DNA from 3 places in the Psychrobacillus sp. NPDC096623 genome. Region 2 is predicted to be linked to each of the others. Evidence: a T-box and tRNA genes for the amino acid it is inferred to sense, from the RefSeq annotation. Region 2 holds a T-box; the other regions hold tRNA genes.
What was found. A T-box is a leader RNA that pairs with one kind of tRNA and senses whether it is charged. The one in region 2 lies ahead of argS (arginine--tRNA ligase), so its partner is inferred to be a tRNA-Arg.
Positions count from the first base shown of each region.

Region 1: it encodes a tRNA-Arg, which carries the amino acid that the T-box ahead of argS (arginine--tRNA ligase) is inferred to sense. The anticodon was not compared.
Region 3: it encodes a tRNA-Arg, which carries the amino acid that the T-box ahead of argS (arginine--tRNA ligase) is inferred to sense. The anticodon was not compared.

Region 1 covers NZ_JBIWER010000003.1:302,739-309,040, forward strand. Annotated here, with positions in the region: gene ACIQX2_RS10990 (amidohydrolase family protein) at 1-152, opposite strand, end outside; gene ACIQX2_RS10995 (VOC family protein) at 200-1,198, opposite strand; gene ACIQX2_RS11000 (NADH:flavin oxidoreductase/NADH oxidase) at 1,489-2,547, opposite strand; gene ACIQX2_RS11005 (IclR family transcriptional regulator) at 3,211-4,005, shown strand; tRNA gene ACIQX2_RS11010 (tRNA-Arg) at 4,384-4,457, opposite strand; gene ACIQX2_RS11015 (metallophosphoesterase family protein) at 4,543-5,040, opposite strand; gene ACIQX2_RS11020 (XTP/dITP diphosphatase) at 5,050-5,652, opposite strand; gene racE (glutamate racemase) at 5,757-6,302, opposite strand, start outside.
Region 2 covers NZ_JBIWER010000002.1:835,394-841,695, reverse strand. Annotated here, with positions in the region: gene ACIQX2_RS08900 (ABC transporter permease) at 1-561, shown strand, start outside; gene ACIQX2_RS08895 (hypothetical protein) at 599-829, opposite strand; gene ACIQX2_RS08890 (NupC/NupG family nucleoside CNT transporter) at 1,156-2,349, opposite strand; purine riboswitch at 2,519-2,624, opposite strand; T-box leader at 2,933-3,149, shown strand; gene argS (arginine--tRNA ligase) at 3,186-4,865, shown strand; gene ACIQX2_RS08880 (S16 family serine protease) at 4,997-5,905, shown strand; gene ACIQX2_RS08875 (Y-family DNA polymerase) at 6,000-6,302, shown strand, end outside.
Region 3 covers NZ_JBIWER010000005.1:168,183-174,484, forward strand. Annotated here, with positions in the region: gene ACIQX2_RS14460 (GNAT family N-acetyltransferase) at 1-253, opposite strand, end outside; gene ACIQX2_RS14465 (TPM domain-containing protein) at 361-1,170, opposite strand; gene ACIQX2_RS14470 (LemA family protein) at 1,170-1,748, opposite strand; gene ACIQX2_RS14475 (catalase family peroxidase) at 2,084-3,022, shown strand; gene ACIQX2_RS14480 (hypothetical protein) at 3,201-3,431, opposite strand; tRNA gene ACIQX2_RS14485 (tRNA-Arg) at 3,634-3,705, opposite strand; gene clpP (ATP-dependent Clp endopeptidase proteolytic subunit ClpP) at 3,871-4,467, shown strand; gene ACIQX2_RS14495 (HPr family phosphocarrier protein) at 4,981-5,238, opposite strand; gene whiA (DNA-binding protein WhiA) at 5,257-6,198, opposite strand; gene ACIQX2_RS14505 (gluconeogenesis factor YvcK family protein) at 6,227-6,302, opposite strand, start outside.

The DNA of each region.
Region 1 (6,302 bases), on a different contig from region 2:
CTGAACATTTTGCCTTGTATTCTTATTTCAGCACCACAGCTACAAGTCTTTTGAAGTGTTGGAAACCTGTCATCTTCATATTTTGCGGCTAGGTCAGGAAAATCTTCCGAAATAATGTGTGTATGAAAATCAACACGTAATTTTCTTTTCAAAGCTGAAAATCTCCTTTCTATTCTTTTAAACCTAGTCAACTGTCATTCTATTTCTTTATTTCTGTCCCATAAGTCAAGTAGCTCTCCGGTGGCGTGCTTCCCCACATATCAAGTCCAAACTTCCCAGTTCCTGATTGCCACTCGATCGGCTTCCAGTCTGGGGCGAAAATAAGCATTCCACCTGTCCATAGTTCAATCCGGTTGCCCGATGGTTCAAATGCATAGAGGAATTGCGCTCCACTTGTACCATGCTTTCCTGGTCCCCACTCGATTTTGATGTCATTTTCGGCCATGATATTTAAGGAACGCAGTAATTCATCTGGCGAATCCAAGTAATAAGCTACGTGATGGAGGTGTGCTCCTGATTGATTACTGTTGCGCATGAATGCAATTTCATGTGCGATATTTGTTTTGCTCAGCCATGAGCCGAGACGGACGTCTTCTTCATTTTGGATATAGTATCGATGATGGATTCCAAGGAAATTCGTCCACCATTCCTGTTCATTTCTAACATCATCCACCATCACATTCACATGGTCAAAGCGGCGAGGTGCTGCGCCTTTCCCGCTGTATTTCATTGGGTGACTTGGCAATTTTGAAGCTGTGAGTGGATTAGAGTACTTTTCCATATCCCAGTAAAGCTCAACGGGAATACCGGCAGGACTGTGGAATTTAATAGCATCCCCCTGTGCAAGTTCAGTACCTCCTTCTATCCACTTATAGTCAGTACCCGAATCTTTTAAAGCTTTTTCGAATGCGTATAGTGACTTTTCTGAGTTTACTCGCCATCCAAAATGGTCTAGGCCGGATTTTTCAGCTTTATTTAGTACCAATGTGTGATGATCCCAGTCTTGCCATGCTCTAAGATAAACCTTGTCTTCTTCTATAGAGGATATATGTAACCCCAGAACTTCTGTAAAAAACCATGTAGATTTTTCCAAGTTAGTCACATTGATTGATGCATGACCAATATGCGCAACACTCGATAATTTAAGATCCAGTTCAGTCAACTCTACTTCTTTTTGCTTTACATTTGTTGTAGTCATCTTTTCATTCCTCCAGGTTTTTAATCTATTTTTTAATCAATTATTCAGAAGCAGAAAACGCTTACATAAAACAGAATTTTTCGATAATTTATATTACTAAAATAACCTATCTTTGAATAACTCTGATTATATGAGGTAAATTGGATAAACAAAAGCACTGAATTCCTCTATGTGGAACAAATTATAAAAGTAGTAAAAAATATTTTTTTGGTTTAAATTGATGGAACTAATTGGCAAGAACTTTTTTGAGCTTTACATTTATGTGTTTCAGCTGTTTAGTCGGGCTCTTTTTATTTTGGACTGTAGGAAACTTTAAATTCAAATGCAGCCTTATACTGTTTAGATGTGGGAATTTGTTGTTCTAATTCTGCTGCGGCGCTAATTGGCCAATATGGATTTTTTAACATCCCTCGTCCTACAGCAACAAGATCAGCCACATTATTCTCAATCAATGCGTTAGCAAATTGTGCGTCTTCTAATCTCCCAACAGCAATAATAGGTATATTAAAAGTTTTTTTCATAGCTTTTGCAAATGGCACTTGATACCCTTGTTTAGACTCCGGGTTACCTCGAGGTGTCATCCCAGATTCTTCGTAAGATGCCTCCCCACCTGAACTAACATGAATTATATCGACGCCTGCCTTCTCATATTCCTTACATATTTGTTGAATGTAATCGACATCATATCCCCCTTCTACATACTCCTTGGCCGATATTCGCATAATTAAAGGCATATCAGCAGGCATTTCCCTTTTTACTGCTTCAATCACTTCTACACTAAATTTGGTCCGATCAAGACCATATTCATCCGTGCGTTGGTTGATATATGGTGAATGAAATTGGTGAATTAAATATCCATGCGCTCCTTGTAGCTCAATTGTATCGAAGCCTGCTTTTACAGCACGTTTTGCAGCTAAACCAAATTTTTCCACTACTTGTTTAATTTCATCTGTTGAGAGCATTTTAGGTTTATTGAACATAGTATCAAAAGGTATTTCCATTGAAGAGACAGGAACTTTACTATATTCCGATTTTCGTCCGGCATGTGAAATTTGAATTCCAATCTTAGAACCATATTGATGGCAACTTTCCACAATTTTCTTAAATGCAATAGCATGTTCATCCGACCATAAACCTAAGTCTTGCTCTGTAATTCTTCCGTCAGGATCGACGCTTGTAATTTCAACGATGATTAGTCCTGCTCCACCTATTGCCCTTGACGTATAATGTACATAATGCCACTCATTAGGCATTCCATCGACTGCAGAGTATTGGCAGACTGGCGGCATTACCACACGGTTTCTAAGCTCTAAACCTTTACATTTAAAAGGACTCATTAATTGATTCACTGATTTGCCTCCTCTATTATTCACTCTCAACAATTCCATTGAAATTTAAGTTAGAACATAATAGGAAATTTCATATAGATTAGACCCTTAAAATTAAATGAACTAATCTCCAACAAATATGCCCTCTATCAATTTAAATATCTCGTCAACTATTAATAATCCTATTTTTAAATATGCTCCTTATCTACTGAGAAAACACGCGTCCCTCTTCACTAACCGCTTCCTACCTCTTCTAGCTATGCTCAAAATTACCCCCTTATTTCTGAGTAATATGTGAAATATGCTTCAGGCTTTTACTGCCATACATATCTGACCAACAATTCCTTAGATTTATTCCTGCAACTAGCTCCTATTATACGAGGCTAATGTGCAAACAAAAGCCTTGAATTCCTCTATGTGGAACAAAAGTGAAAAATTTAATAATAATTCCGAAAACTTAGTTTGATTAATTTTTTAGTAATTGTTATTTGAAATACGTGTTTCCAAAGTGTTACTACGTGAACTTAAAAATAAGACGGTTAAAAGGAATGTAGTGCTTTTCCAAAAAGTGATATTTGAAAGTTATCAATCTATGTAGACATAAATATTTTAAAATGTTAGAATATTCAAAACCTTGTTATTCAGTTTCTCTATATGGAACAGCTAACGAAAGAGGAGTGTAAAATGTCTAAGCAAAACAATAATCCGCAAATTCTCTCATCTGTCAGTAATGCACTTCGTATTCTCAAAAGTTTTTCTACATTTGAACCAACACTAAAGGTAAGTGACCTCTCAGAATCTCTCGGTCTGGCTAAAAGTACTGTAAGCCGTTTACTTGCTACACTTGCTGAAGAAGATTTTGTTATAAAAGATAAAAAGACTGGAAAGTACAAACTTGGATTAACGGTATTAACACTTGGCGGGATTGTGACAAATCATTTAGAGATCCATAAAGAGGCAGCACCCGTACTAAATAAATTAGTACATGAAACTGGAGAAACAGCACATTTATCGGTTCTACATGGTATGGATACAATTTATATTCATAAGGAAGAATGTAGCCATCCAGTTCGTATCCTCACCCATTTAGGAAGAAAAAACCCATCATTCTGTACGAGCTCTGGGAAATTACTGCTTGCTTATGATGAAAATAATCTTGTGGAAGAGGTAATCAATGGAGGGTTGCATGCATATACAAGCAATAGTATTACAGATCCCGAGAAGTTACGAAATGAATTAAAACTAATCCGTGAAAGAGGATATGCAATAAGCACCGAAGAATTAACAGAAGGAACAAGATCTATCTCAGCACCTATTCGTGATTACACGGGGAAAGTTGTCTCTGCCATAAATGTGGTCGGCCCTATCCAACGTATGAAGGATTACAAGGTGCCGGACATCGCTAAAAAGGTTATGAGTGCAGCCGAAGAAGCTTCTGAAAGGATGGGATATGATAAACGATTTTTTGGAGTAAGATAAACCTTCTTTCTACAGTTAGAAGGTTATTCCTTAAATCGTAAGGTACTTGAAATAGTCACTTAGAACTAAAGCAACTCTTTGGGTAGCGCTGTAGATTGCACTTGAAGAAACAAGCAGTCCAGAGGGTTAGTGAAAAATGACTTTCTGTGACAGCTTTTTAAAAATGAATTTTATTTTGCACTGAGATGTTTTTGTAATTTAAGGAGTTTCATGCACAACAGAATTCTAATAAGAATTTGTTTACAACGTGTATAAAAAACACCTTATTATATTTGATTGGTTCTAAATATCCAAAAACATAAAAATGCTTCAAAACCTATAAAATAGGTCTTGAAGCATTTTCAATGTTGTACAAACTTATTCAATCTAAACCTTCAATGTCCCAGGAGGGATTCGAACCCCCGACCGACGCCTTAGAAGGGCGTTGCTCTATCCAGCTGAGCTACTGAGACAAGTACTCCCCCACCTAAACTGATAGGAAAGACAAGATTTATTATATAATGATAAGAAAGATAAGTCAACACTATTTCAAAAAATTTATAAAGTTACTTTTTCAAGCAGTATATGTTCATCTGAATAAAATAGAACTGTCCAAGAATCACCGTTATACTCAGCTATTGCGTAGCTTTTTTCTTTACGTCCACGAGGTTGTTGAAGACTACCAGGATTAATAAATAATATACCTTCCTTCATTTCTGCTCCTAATAAATGCGAATGACCGAAGCAAACAACAGAGGCTTGTACCTCCTGTGCTCGATAAAAAAGCGACATTATAGTCGATTTTACATTGTATTTATGGCCATGAACTACGAGTACTTTAGCATCCTGGACAGAGAATAACTCCTCTAAAGGAAAACGATTGTCGAGATCACAATTCCCCCGAACAACATGAGTAGGTTTTTCAAAAAAGTAACTTGCATCTAACTCACTATCCCCACAATGGATAATGGCATTCACTTCCTGCTGATGTCGCTCTATAACAAGTTCCATTGTCTCGGTGGCACTATGTGTATCACTCATTATTAATAGCTTCAATTTCCTCACCTATCCTTCTAAAATGGATTCTTTTAGAACTAAAGAAAGTTTATTAATCGCATTGCCACGATGAGAAATTGCTCCTTTTTCCTCAGCAGATAGCTCTGCCATCATCTTTTGTTCAGAAGGAACATAAAAAATTGGGTCATATCCAAATCCATTGGTCCCTTTTCTCTCGGTTCCAATTATTCCTTCACAAGTCCCTCTAACAGTTATAGGTTTATTGTTTGGAGAGGCAACTGCGATAGCACAAACAAAGCGTGCCGTTCTTTCGGGTTCTTTGACACCTTCTAACTCATGTAGAACTTTATCTATATTTGCCTCATCGCTTTTCTCTTCGCCCGCATATCGAGCAGAATAGATGCCTGGTCGTCCATCCAATGCATCAATTTCTAAACCACTATCGTCCGCGATGACCAACGTTTGTAAGTGCTCTGCTAGTGCAGAAGCTTTAAGTAATGCATTTTCTTCAAAGGTTGTCCCAGTCTCTTCCACATCCATTTCTTCCGCCACATCATGAAGTGTCTTAACTTCATAGCCTAATGGGTTAAATAATGCTTCAAAGTCTTTTGCTTTTCCTTTATTTTTAGTAGCTATAATAATTTGTTTCAAGTAAAATCGCACCCTTCTGTTGAATTTTAGAAAATTCCTTAGTCCTTTAATACGTATCAATAAGAAGAAGACCCCGCTAATCGAGGATTCTCAAGCTAACAGGGTCATTTAAATGAAATTGTTCGAATATCTGCACTCGGTATTTCCAACCACTTCTCTACAATCGTTTTGAATATTGGCACAGATCCTGTTGTATAAAATATGGGTGTTTTATTTTGTTTATTAGGATTATTAAGTTCATGATAATTTAAATACTCTTTGACATCATGAGCAGTTTCTTCGGCAGAAGAAAGTACTTTTACATCATTCCCTACTGCCTCTTCAATATGCTTTTGTAAAAGTGGATAATGCGTACAACCTAAAATAACGGTATCAAATTGCTCTTTCTTCAATGGAGTTAATGTTTCCAATACCATATTTCGAGCAAATTCACCTTCGTATTCATTACTTTCTACAAGTGGTACAAAGGTTGGGCATGCCAGTGGAATCACTTTACTAGACGTATTTAAGGAAGCAATAGCTTCCTCATACGCACCACTTTTTATAGTACCGCTTGTACCTAGCACTACGATTTCATTACTTTTTGATGCTTTAATTGCTGCCCTAGCACCTGGGAAAATTACCCCTATTACAGGAAAAGGCATCTTTTT
Region 2 (6,302 bases):
CTTATTCAAGTAGTATTAATGGCCATTATTACGGTTCCGATAGTTGCTTCTCTTATTGGAAATGAAGCGAACTTGTTATACCAGCAGGAATATATTCTAGCATCGAGAACTCTTGGTGCAAGCAAGTACCGAATTATTACCCGACACCTCTTCCCAATGATGCGAGAAAAACTATTCGTCTTATATGGACAGCAGGTCGTGGAAACCTTAGTCGTATTCACTCATTTAGGACTATTACAACTATATATCGGAGGAACAGATGTTAGTTATGATCCAATGATGGGTGATCCTCCTAAATCGATTGCTTACGAGTGGGCAGGGCTATTTGGATCTTCTTTCCGCTATTTGCAAGGAGTTCCTTGGTTACCACTTGGTCCAGCTATTTGCTTCGCGCTTGTCATTTTAGCAATTGCTGCGATGATAGAAGGCTATACAAGAGCGGTAAATGGTCAAGTGAAAATACCGAAACACAAGAAGGTTTCATTTGTCTCTGATAAAGCAGTTGAATGGAATCAACAACAACTAAAAGAAAAAATACAGTTACTTTATAAGGAAAAATAAAAACTATAGAGAGGACTCTATAGTTTTTATTTATTAATTATTTTTCTATTTTTTTACCTTCTGTTAGTTTCGTGAATGCTTGCATTTCTTTGTCTGGCTTCGGAATATAATTGTATGGATTTCCTTCCTGACCAAACTCCTCTTTTGCTTCAAATTGAATACCGACCTTTGCCCCAGCAGTTGAGGTAGGATTATTTATAATATTTTCCTTATCACTATCAAAATGTGGAGTCGCTTTTACATGTTGATTGGCACTTCTTCGTGGCATAATATCATCTCCTTTGTTGTTAATATGACTAAATAGAGGTTGTTCTATTCGAGGTTTGGGTTTTTAACGGATTTACATGTGAAAATCTATTTAATTGAACTAATTCCATAATGGTTTTTAAGTGAGGTCACTGAAAAAGTCCGTTTAAAGAGAAAAGAAGCAAACACCCTAGTACATATAGGCTGTTAGCTTCTTTTGTTTTTGGATATTGGATGTAAATTTTCGATGCTTCTATAAATGCGCCACTTATACAGTGGCTTCCTTAAGTAGCTTACCAATCCCTTATTTTTATAATGAATCAGTAACTGCTTGTATCTCCGGGATGTTTACCAAACGAACAATCCCACAAGCATCGCACTTAACAAGGATACAGCCATTCCGCTGACCAATAGCTTCCAAACATTTTTTCCGATGATTTTTGACCGTTCTTCTCCTAAAGTGGAGTTATATGTGCCATAAATCATGCCGACTGTACTAAAGTTGGCGAATGAGGTCAAGAAAGTAACAGCAACGGCGATTGTATGTGGACTTAAGTCTTGGAGATGGTTTTTTAAATCCATCATGGCCACAAATTCGTTTGTCGAGAGTTTAATCCCCATTAACGAAGCAACATACATCGCATCCTGGATGCCTAATCCAAGCAAGACGGCAAATGGGAAGAAAATGACACCGAAAATCTTTTCGATTGTCAAACCATCTATTAAGAAACCTAGTATTCCATTAAGAGCGGTAGTTAATGCCACATATCCAATTACCATCGCTAAAATTACAATAACCATTTTCATCCCGATAAGCATACTGTTTGAGATGGTTGAAAAGAAATCTTGACGTTCTTCCTTAGGAGGAACGTACACAATATCGTCTCCTTTGCTAACCTCTATAGGATTTAAAATACTTGCCAGTAACAGGGCATTTAAACAGTTTAACGGAATTGCTGCAAACACGTACTCGGCAGGAACCATCGATAAATATGCCCCAATAATCGAACCACTGACACTGCTCATGCTCATGATCCCGAATGTCAACAAGCGATGGTCTTTCAGAACAACCAGCTGTTGACGAATAACAGCCAAAGCTTCCGTATTTCCAAGAAACATCATTTGGATCGAGAAGAAACTCTCCAGCTTTGGCAATCCGGAAATTTTCGAAATGACCCAACCTACTTTATCAATGATCCAGGTCATAATTCCAAAATAAGATAAAATATCGAAGAAAGTCACAATGAACACAATAGGCAGTAATGCACTAAAGAAGAAATCAATTGTTTCGTTCGCCATTACAGAAGGAAACGCAAATGAAATTCCTGCATTGGCGGATGATACCAACCATGTAAAAAAGGAAGTAATTTTATTAATCGTCCATGTTCCTATTGTGGTCGATAACATAAACCAGGTAATAAGCAATTCAGCAATGAGCAAGCTGAGGATAGAACGCCATCTAATTTTCCGCTTATCAGGCGAACAAAGGTAGACTAGACCAAGGACAACAAATATGCCCAGTATATTTATTAAAAAAAACATATAATCAACTCCAACTATATTTTCCCCAAAATAAAAACTCTTATTCATTCATACCTTCAGCCGCCAGACAGAAAGTATGAAATAATAAGAGTTTTTTATCTATACGCAGAATGGATTAAACACCGATCTTTTAGAAAAAATCAATTCGTTTCACCGTACTTATTTTTCTCTTTATTTCACACTTCCTTGTAGTCCGGCATTGTTAGTGGCTGCCAGGTAGAAACTATCAGGCCAAATCAAACTGATATTATACAAGGATAATAATTTAAGTTCTTTTTCTTAGGAATAGTGACCATTATATATTAGTGTTCCGGACGAAACAATATAAAAGAATAATGTTGTAATTTTACTAATTATAGTAATAATGAATAAAATAAAATGAAGAAGAGGTTGCGCAATTCTTATAGTTTAGGAATCGGGCAAACTCTTGCATAACTTTTAACATTCAATTCCTATATTTTGGGGCGACAAGGACTTTAAATAATGAAGTGGCTTGAATTGTATATGTATTCCATTTTATAAGAGGAGATTTGATATTGACAATTGACTGAACTTTTTGTACGATATGTAAAATCATTATATGATAAATTCGTTGAAGAAGAGAGTAGTCGATACGAAGCTGGAAAGCGAGTTAGGGATGGTGGGAGCCTAATACACAAAGAATCGATGAAGCGCACTTTGGAGAAATGTCCTGAAGCCTAGTAGGGAAAATCGGGGGAGACACCTCGTTACAAACGTAAAAGCGGTCACATTCGTGGCAACTAGAGTGGTACCACGGGAATTTAGCTCTCGTCTCTTATATAGAGACGAGGGCTTTTTATATTGGAGGAGAAAAAATGAGCCTGTCACATCAAATCGCATCGGTCATTTCAAATGCTTTAGAAACTGATTGGACTGCTGAACAAGTAGAGCAGTTACTGGAAAAGCCAAAGCAGAAAGAATTAGGGGATATTGCTTTTCCTTGTTTTACGTTAGCAAAAAAATTGCGTAAAGCACCGCAGCAAATAGCGCTAGAGTTAAGTAAGAAGCTAGAGGATAAATTAATAGTTAGCGTACAAGTCGCTAGTGGATACGTAAATTTTTTCCTCGATCAAGCTCTTGTTACAAACCAAGTACTCCAAGCAATTACAGCGGACCTACAGGAGTATGGAAGTAAAAATAAAAAGCATGAAAAAATTGTGATCGACTTTTCCTCCCCGAATATAGCAAAGCCTTTTTCAATGGGTCACTTGCGTTCAACCGTAATCGGCAACTCCTTAGCGAATATTGCGGAGAAGAATGGGTACAAAGCTGTTCGCATTAATCATCTAGGAGATTGGGGTACACAATTTGGAAAGTTAATAGTCGCTTATAAATTATGGGGAAACAAAGAGAAAATCCTTGCAGCACCGATTGAAGAGTTATTAAAGATATATGTGCATTTTCATGAAATGGCAGAAAAAGATGACACATTAAATGAGCAGGCTCGTGCAGCTTTTAAATCGCTGGAAGAAGGCGACGAAGAGGCTCTATCCTTATGGAAGTGGTTCAAAGAGGCATCATTAAAGGAGTTCCAATTAATCTATGAGCTTTTGGATGTTCAATTTGATTCTTATGCTGGGGAGGCTTTTTATAACGATAAAATGACTACGGTAGTTGACGATTTAAAGAATAAAGGTTTATTAATTGAATCTGACGGTGCTTTTGTAGTAGAACTCGAAGGTATGCCACCAAGCCTGATTACTAAAAAAGATGGGGCTACTTTATACGCTACTCGCGATTTATCAGCAGCAATGTATCGTCAAAAAACGTATCATGCGAGTAGAACGTTTTATGTTGTGGGAAATGAACAAACACTTCACTTCAAGCAATTATTTTCGGTACTACAAAAAATGGGGTTTGAATGGTCTAAACAGCTAGAACATGTACCATTTGGGATGATGCTCAAAGACGGCAAAAAAATGTCTACGCGTAAGGGTAAAGTCGTCTTGCTTACCGATGTAATAGCTGAAGCTATAGAGACTGCAAAGCATAATATTAATAAGAAAAATCCAACTTTAGAAAATAAAGAGGAAGTCGCAAAGCAAGTTGGAGTAGGAGCAGTTATTTTCAATGATTTAAAAAATGACCGCATGAATGATATTGAGTTTTCGTTGGAACAAATGCTTAATTTTGAAGGGGAAACAGGACCTTATGTACAATATACCTATGCTAGAATTTGTTCATTGCTCCAAAAAGGTAACTTTGAGGATGAATCATTCTCTTTTTCTACTATTGGCGCTGAAGCTTGGCCAATTATCCAGCTCCTAGAGGATTTTCCTCGTGTGGTAGAAAAAGCATTTGATCAGGCTGAGCCATCCCTAATTGCTAAGTTTAGTTTACTGCTTGCGCGTCAATTCAATAAATATTATGCTAGTACAAAAATTTTAGCCGATGATGAGACAACTTCTTCTAAGTTAACTTTCGCACTTTCAGTATCTGTTGTCTTGAAGGAGTGTTTACGTCTTTTAGGTATACCAGCTCCTGAGAAGATGTAGTTCTTAGCACTAGTGAACTGTTAAAGAAATAACTACACTCCTGTTTGGGAGTGTTTTTTTATTTGGAGAAATATAGAGGATTTTATAGTAGCTAATAGAATAAGTATAGTAGTACATATCGTAATGGAGAGGTGAAGAAGATATTTGATTTAGTAAATAAGCATCAAATGCTTCCTTTTGTAATGACCATTTTTGTTTATTTTGCGGAGCTTTATTTGTATCTCCTCGATTATATTTCTAGTTTTTTCTTTTGCAATATTTTAGCCTTGCTCGTTCTATTTTGGCCACTTTTTTTACTTGCTATTAGAAAAACACAAATCTCCAAATATATCTTCCTATTGTCCTTTATTGCTTCGCTATTTTTACTGGTATATGAATTTCCACTTATTTCAACGGATGGGAGCCGCTATTTTGTCTCTTCATATGTTTCACCAGAAGAACTGATAAAAAACTCTGGAATTTACATATTGGCTGTAAGGTCAACCGAGATATTATTGGCCGAAGACCTAGATGGACAAGATTTTCGAAATCTTAACAATCAATTATTAATTTTTGATATAGAACCAGCCTCGAATTTCCATCGCTATGCGGGGAAAACTACAGCAATTTTTAAATTGGTGGGAATCAATATGGAGTATGATTATTTTCAACAGATGTCTGTGAATGTAAAGTCGTATTTAAATACAAGTAATCCTAATATAGACGAATTTCTCTCTAGAAATAATTCAGGTGGAAACAGTGCAGGTTTAGCTCTCGTTTTATCTAGTCTAATAGAACAAGGGAAATTTAAAAATGATATACCAATTGGTGTGACTGGAGCTATTAGTAAATCTGGAAAAGCAATAGAGATTGGTCTTACAAAAGAGAAAATTCTTAGTGCAAATAAAATCGGTCTCTCTTATATAATTCTCCCTATCGGAAATCTGGCGGAGGCCAACGATGTGGTGAAATCTTTAAAGCTTCCAATAAAAGTAATTGGAGTCAGAAATGTGGATGAAGCTATTGAACAAATTAACGAATTAAATAAAGATCCCGAATAGCAAAAGTGTTCCTGCAATAGGAACGCTTTTTTACATCCACCAATTATTTACCATTGAATAAGAACTTGCGTTCGTAATATACTATAAAGAACATATGTTCTTTAAGAAGGGAGTAAAAAAATTGTATGAAGGCCTAAAAAATCGGGAAATTATATGTATTGATATACGTAGTTTTTTTGCGAGCTGTGCAGCAGCAGATGCAGGTCTGGATGTCACAACTACCCCAATTGCGGTTATCGGGAACTTGGAGCAAAAAGGAAGTATTGTACTTGCTGCATCTCCACCAATGAAAAAACAGTTTGGTGTAAAAACTGGAACTCGCTTGTTTGAAATACCAGATCATCCTTCGATTCATCTTATCGAGCCTAAAATGGAGTTCTTCGTTCGTGTATCGATG
Region 3 (6,302 bases), on a different contig from region 2:
GGGTGTAGTCAATCATTAAACGACATATCCAATAATTTTTCGTATCTTCGTCTAATCCATACATCGTGAAGCCAATAATTTTGCCATCTACCTCGATGCCTCTAACAATCCATCCAGTTTCGTAAATCGATTGAACAATAGATAGCGCATTCGAAGCTACAAATTTTTCTACAACAGTCGCCTTTCCATCCAAATTCGTAGTCAAAAGAACGGTATGTAACCAATTATCTTTGTTGATTTCTACTAGCTTCATACTACATCCCCCCTATCATTACTTTATCAAAATAGTTAAATTTAATGTATAAATAATTGGGGTAAAACGAGAAAAAGCCCTGTCCCGGGTTTTTTCTAATTAAATATTTACCATTTACGACCTGCTCCACCACCACCGGAGCTACCGCCGCCAAATCCTCCAAAGCCACCACCAGAACTTCGTCCGCCTCCGCCGAATCCACCACCGAAGCCTCCTGGACCAAACATTCTAGTGCTATTACGTCTTCTACCTGGACCGCCTCCACCGCCGCCAGACATCATAGTCATAATTAAATAAATTACCACAATTCCAATGATAATGGTTGGAAGTGAGATTCCACCGCCTGTAGAGCCTGCGAGTGGAGAAGGCTCTTGTGGACTTGCCAACTCGGTATCCCAACCATATTCGGTAGCAACCTGATTATATAAGAGCTGATAAGTAGAAAGTATAGCTCCTGGGACATCCCCCTGCTCTAAAAAGGGAAGTGTGTACTCTTCTATGATTCTCCCCACTTTTCCATCAGGTAAAGCGCCCTCTAAACCGTAACCGACGTTTATATAAACCTCCCGATCACCTACTTTGTTAGGGTCCATCTCTAGTAATAAAAGGACGCCGTTATCCTTCTCTTCATCCCCAATACCATATCCACGCATCACATCAACCGTATATGTCGAAACGTCTTGACCTTTTAAAGACTCCACTGTCATCACGACAATTTGCGCACCAGTTGCATTTTCTAAATTTTGTCCAAGTGTTTCTATTTCCTGCTCCTGCTCCTCTGATAGCACGTCATAGAAATCCTGTACATATAGTTCTCCAGGAATAGCAGCTGGATAGTCCGATTTGGCAAACGTTAGCAAAGGGAACAACACTGTAAGGAGAAGCGCAAGTGAAATCGCACGTGCACTTTTCTTCATCAGTCTCCAGCTCCTTCAAAATCAACTACTGGTGCTTCTTCTGCCCCCTCGGTTGATTGGAAGTATTCTTTTTTATCAAAGCCAAACATCGAAGCTACTATACTTCCAGGCATCCGTTTTACTTTTTTATTGTAATCCGAAACTACTGTATTATAATCCTGTCTTGCTACAGAAAGTCTATTTTCCGTACCAGCAAGCTCATCCATCAACTGTCTAAAGTTTGCATCTGCTTTTAGATCTGGATAATTTTCTACCACTACTAATAATCGGCTCAGAGCTCCAGATAATTCATCATTCGCCGTAGCTTGTTCTTCTGGTGTCCTCGCTCCTGCCAATTTAGATCTTGCATCCGCAATATTCCCAAGCACTTCTTGTTCATGCGCTGCAAAGCCTTTAACTGTATTAACTAAGTTTGGTATTAAATCCATTCTTCGTTGCAGCTGGTTTTCAACTTGCGCATATGCGTTGTTTACGTTTTCTTCTTTGTCTACAAAACCGTTATAGCTTGTCATGAATATCCCTGCAATAACAGCAATAATTACAACTACAATGATTATTGGTATTAATAATTTCTTCATTTGGCTCACCTCTTTAATAATTATAGTCTTATTGTACCTTTATATTTAAAATACAAAACCTATTCTATTTACGGAATGAAGTAAACTAAGTTTCATAATTCTTTAACTGAAATAATATTCCATTAAGCGAGTAATCCATGATTGAACACGACTATCTGTAATTAGAGCACTAGTAAATCTATCTTAAGAGAAAGTAAACAATTATGTACCGAGAGTAACACAAACGAGGATGGATTAAATGATGAATCTTTCTTATGTAGTTTAGTTATTGCATTCAGTGGTAATGATTATTAAATAAAATCTTTCTTTTCATTCTAAAAAACGAGGTGATTTTGATGAGCGATATTTTGCCAAAAGAAGCTGTTGATACGCTTGAACAAATTCAGGGGAAATTTCCAGGCTATCGTCGTGCTCATGCTAAAGGAGATTTTTATGAAGCTATTTTTACCCCGAATGGCAATGCGACAGCCTATACCTTTGCACCCCACTTGCAGCAAACACCAGTGCCCGCTACAGTTCGTTTTTCTAATAGTCCCCCAAATCCTACTGCGGCAGATTTCCTATCTCCAGCAAAAGGAATGGCTATCCATTTTCATCAACCCGATGGTTCTATTAGTCACCAAGTTTGTGCAACCGTTCCCATGTTCGTCACGAAAGATCCCAAAACTTTTACGGACATGCTAAAAATATTAACCTCTCACAAAACTGGCATTCATTCAATTGATTTAGGTCTAGGTATAACACAACTTCTCACTACCTTCCCAGAGCATAAAAATACATTACTGGCGCTAAAGGAACAGCTAAAGCAGCCACCAATAAGTTATGCAACTCTAAATTATTTCCCAATACACGCCTTCTATTTTGTTAATGCTGAAGGCAAGCGGCAGGCTATAAAATACGAGTGGCATCCAGTGAAGCAGGAAAAATCACCTTCTATCCTTAATAGACTTAACTTATCTACCGATTATTTGAGCGAGGATTTGGAGAGACGACTCGATAAAGGAACTGTAACATTCGAGCTTTACATTCGATTAGCGGAGAACACAGACTCTACTGATGATCCTACCAATGTTTGGCCAGATGACAGACAAAAAATTCTAGTAGGTCAATTGGCTATTAATAAAAAAATATTTCCAACAGAAAGTCTTTTGTTCGACCCTACTATCGTTGGAAAAGGAATAGAGTTACCCGACGATCCAATTTTACATTTTAGACATGAAGCCTATGCAGTATCCTACAATAGAAGAAATAAAGAAAACAAAAAAACACCCTAAACATATTATGTTAAGAGTGTTTCTCAGCTTTTTATATTCCCTCGATGAAGATCGAACTCACATTACAAGCTTCTGAGGCCTTTGTGTTATCCAATATCAAAACGCAACCAACTTGAAACATGAGTGATGGCTTTTCTAGTTTTTTATTCGATAGAATGAACTAATTACGTGATTAATGTTATGAGTGACCGTGTCCATGACTACCATAATTCCCATGAGACCATGGGTAGCCATATCCCGGATTCATTGGATAATATGGGTACGGTTGGTAATGTGGGTAATACGGGTAATATGGGTAATACGGGTAATATGGATAATGTGTATGCTGCGGATAATGTGGATACCTAGGATAGCCTTGATGATGATTCGGACTTTCTTCTCGCCATTCATTTCCATATGGTAAAACCAATCAACTTCACTCCTCATTCTAATATACACTCTTTTTAGAGTATGCATCTTTGTGAAGAGCGTTTGGGTTAAATTTGGGTCCATAATTTTTTTTCCATAAAAAAAACCTCCGTTTGCTTTATCGCAAAATAAACAGAGGGCTACGTGCTATTTTGTATCATTATAATAACACATAAATTCTTAGTAAAAACGTTGGAACGGTATGCCCTCGGCGAGGATCGAACTCACATTACAAGCTTCGGAGGCTTGTGTGTTATCCATTACACTACAAGGGCTAGCGACTTATCTATTATACAAATAGAAGGAACATAATTCAAGCTAACTTTTTGAAGCTTAATATTTGACCTTCCTTGACCATTATGTGTATGATAAAGTTACAACTGAGGGAACTTTTCTCAGTAACTAACTAATTTAACCCACCTTTGAAGGAGGCAATCAGGATGAATTTAATTCCTACAGTTATTGAACAAACTAATCGTGGAGAACGTGCATATGACATTTACTCTCGATTATTAAAAGACCGTATTATTATGCTTGGAAGTGGTATTGATGACAACGTTTCAAACTCAATCGTTGCCCAATTACTATTCCTAGAAGCAGAAGATCCAGAAAAAGACATCTCTATTTACATTAACAGCCCAGGCGGAAGTATAACAGCTGGTATGGCAATCTACGATACAATGCAGTTCATCAAACCTGATGTACAAACAATTTGTATCGGTATGGCAGCTTCTATGGGAGCATTCCTGCTTACTGCTGGAACAAAAGGTAAACGTTATGCACTTCCTAACGCAGAAGTAATGATTCACCAACCACTTGGTGGAGCACAAGGGCAAGCAACGGAAATCGAAATTGCTGCAAAACGTATTTTACATTTACGCGATAAGTTAAACCACATTATTTCTGAACGTACTGGTCAACCAATCGAAGTAATTGCAAGAGACACAGATCGTGATAACTTCATGACCGCTGAACGTGCAAAAGAATATGGCTTAATTGATCATATTATCGATCGTAGCGAAATGAAAAAAGCATAAGAAGTCGATGTAAAAATCCCAAAGGATTAATCCTTTGGGACTTTTTTAATATTAATCAAGTATATTAAAATTTAACCATTAACAATACATTATGAGGATTAATCATGGATACCACTTCTGATTTCCATTACAGGTGGACGCGTTTCGCGGTGTGAGTAGTGAGCTATTACCGCAGCACATGCGTCGCTTTGACATCTCATCTGTCTACTCATCCCGCCGAGGTCGCCACCTAATACACGAATAATATTTGATACTGCATTCAACTATCTTTATATTTAAAGTGGATTTTGTTGAGTGTAGCGCAGGGCAATGACTCCAGTGGGACAGTACGTGGGAGAGACTACAGGCTCGAGCCGTGCCCACCGAAAGCGACCGCCCGGAGCGGAATCACATTGTCAGGTTTCATTTCTTTACTATTTATTGTCCGTTTTTTTCTTACTGCTACACTTAAATTGAATATTCAAGATAAAAAAAAGCCCTTTCGTCTTAAGTGACTAATGAGGCCGTTCATTTTTATGATTCACTTGAGATAAACTTCCCTAAAGCTTCTACTGCTTCCTCCGCATCAGAACCATCAGCACTTAAAACCACCGCTGTTCCTTTACTGATCGCCAAGCTCATAATTCCCATAATGCTCTTCGCATTAACTTTTTTAGTATCTTTTTCTAAAAAAACGTCCGCAATATAACGATTTGCTTCCTGTACAAAAAGTGCAGCCTGTCTTGCTTGAAGTCCTGACGCTAATTTTACTTCCACCTGCTGTTCTGCCATTGTCTACTCCCCATTTCTCTAAATTGTCTCTCCATTGCGCAGCATATCTGCTATTTCATCAATCTTTCGCAATCGGTGATTTACACCTGATTTACTCACATTTCCAGTAGAAACCATCTCACCTAGTTCTTTCAGTGTAACATCTTGGTACTCTACACGTAACCTAGCTATTTCACGAAGTTTTTCTGGTAGCTGATCTAAACCGATGGAATTCTCAATAAAACGAATATTGTCCACTTGGCGAATAGCTGCACTGATTGTTTTGTTCAGATTGGCCGTTTCGCAATTGACAAGGCGGTTTACGCTATTTCGCATATCTCGTATGATTCGAACATCTTCAAATTTCAGTAATGCTCTATGGGCTCCCGCAATACTTAAAAAATCGGAAATCTTTTCTGCTTCCTTTAAATATGCAACAAACCCTTTTTTTCGTTCAATTGTTTTTGCATTCAATTCATATTCATTCATTAAATCTACCAATGCATCACTATGTGTTTTATAAGAAGAATAAATTTCTAAGTGATAAGATGAGGTTTCCGGATTATTAACCGATCCTCCTGCTAAAAAGGCTCCTCTTAAATAAGCTCTTTTACAGCAACTTTTTTGAACAAGCTCTTTGGAAATGGAGTATTCAAATTGAAAGCCATCCTTTAATATTTGAAGATCTTCTAACAGGTTTTTTGCACCGTCCCGAATACGACAAATATAAATGTTGTTCTTTTTCAATCTCATTTTCTTTCGAACAAGTAATTCTACTTGATATGGATATAACGATTTTATCAATGTATATAGTCTTCTCGCAATAGCTGCATTTTCTGTTTGAACGTCTAAGCTTAACATTTTGTTGCTAAAAGAGAGTGATCCGTTCATGCGTATAAGCGCAGAAAGCTCTGAACGTGCACAGCAAGGCTCATTTTCTTCCTGGGTCATCTCTTTTTTAGTTTCAGAAGCAAACGACATATTCCGTTTCCCCCTTTCTCCTGGACAGTTACATTTTTAAACCGTCTGCGTATTCTACAAGCCATTTCGCAACTTCCGTTGCATCATGACGAACTGCACCGTCA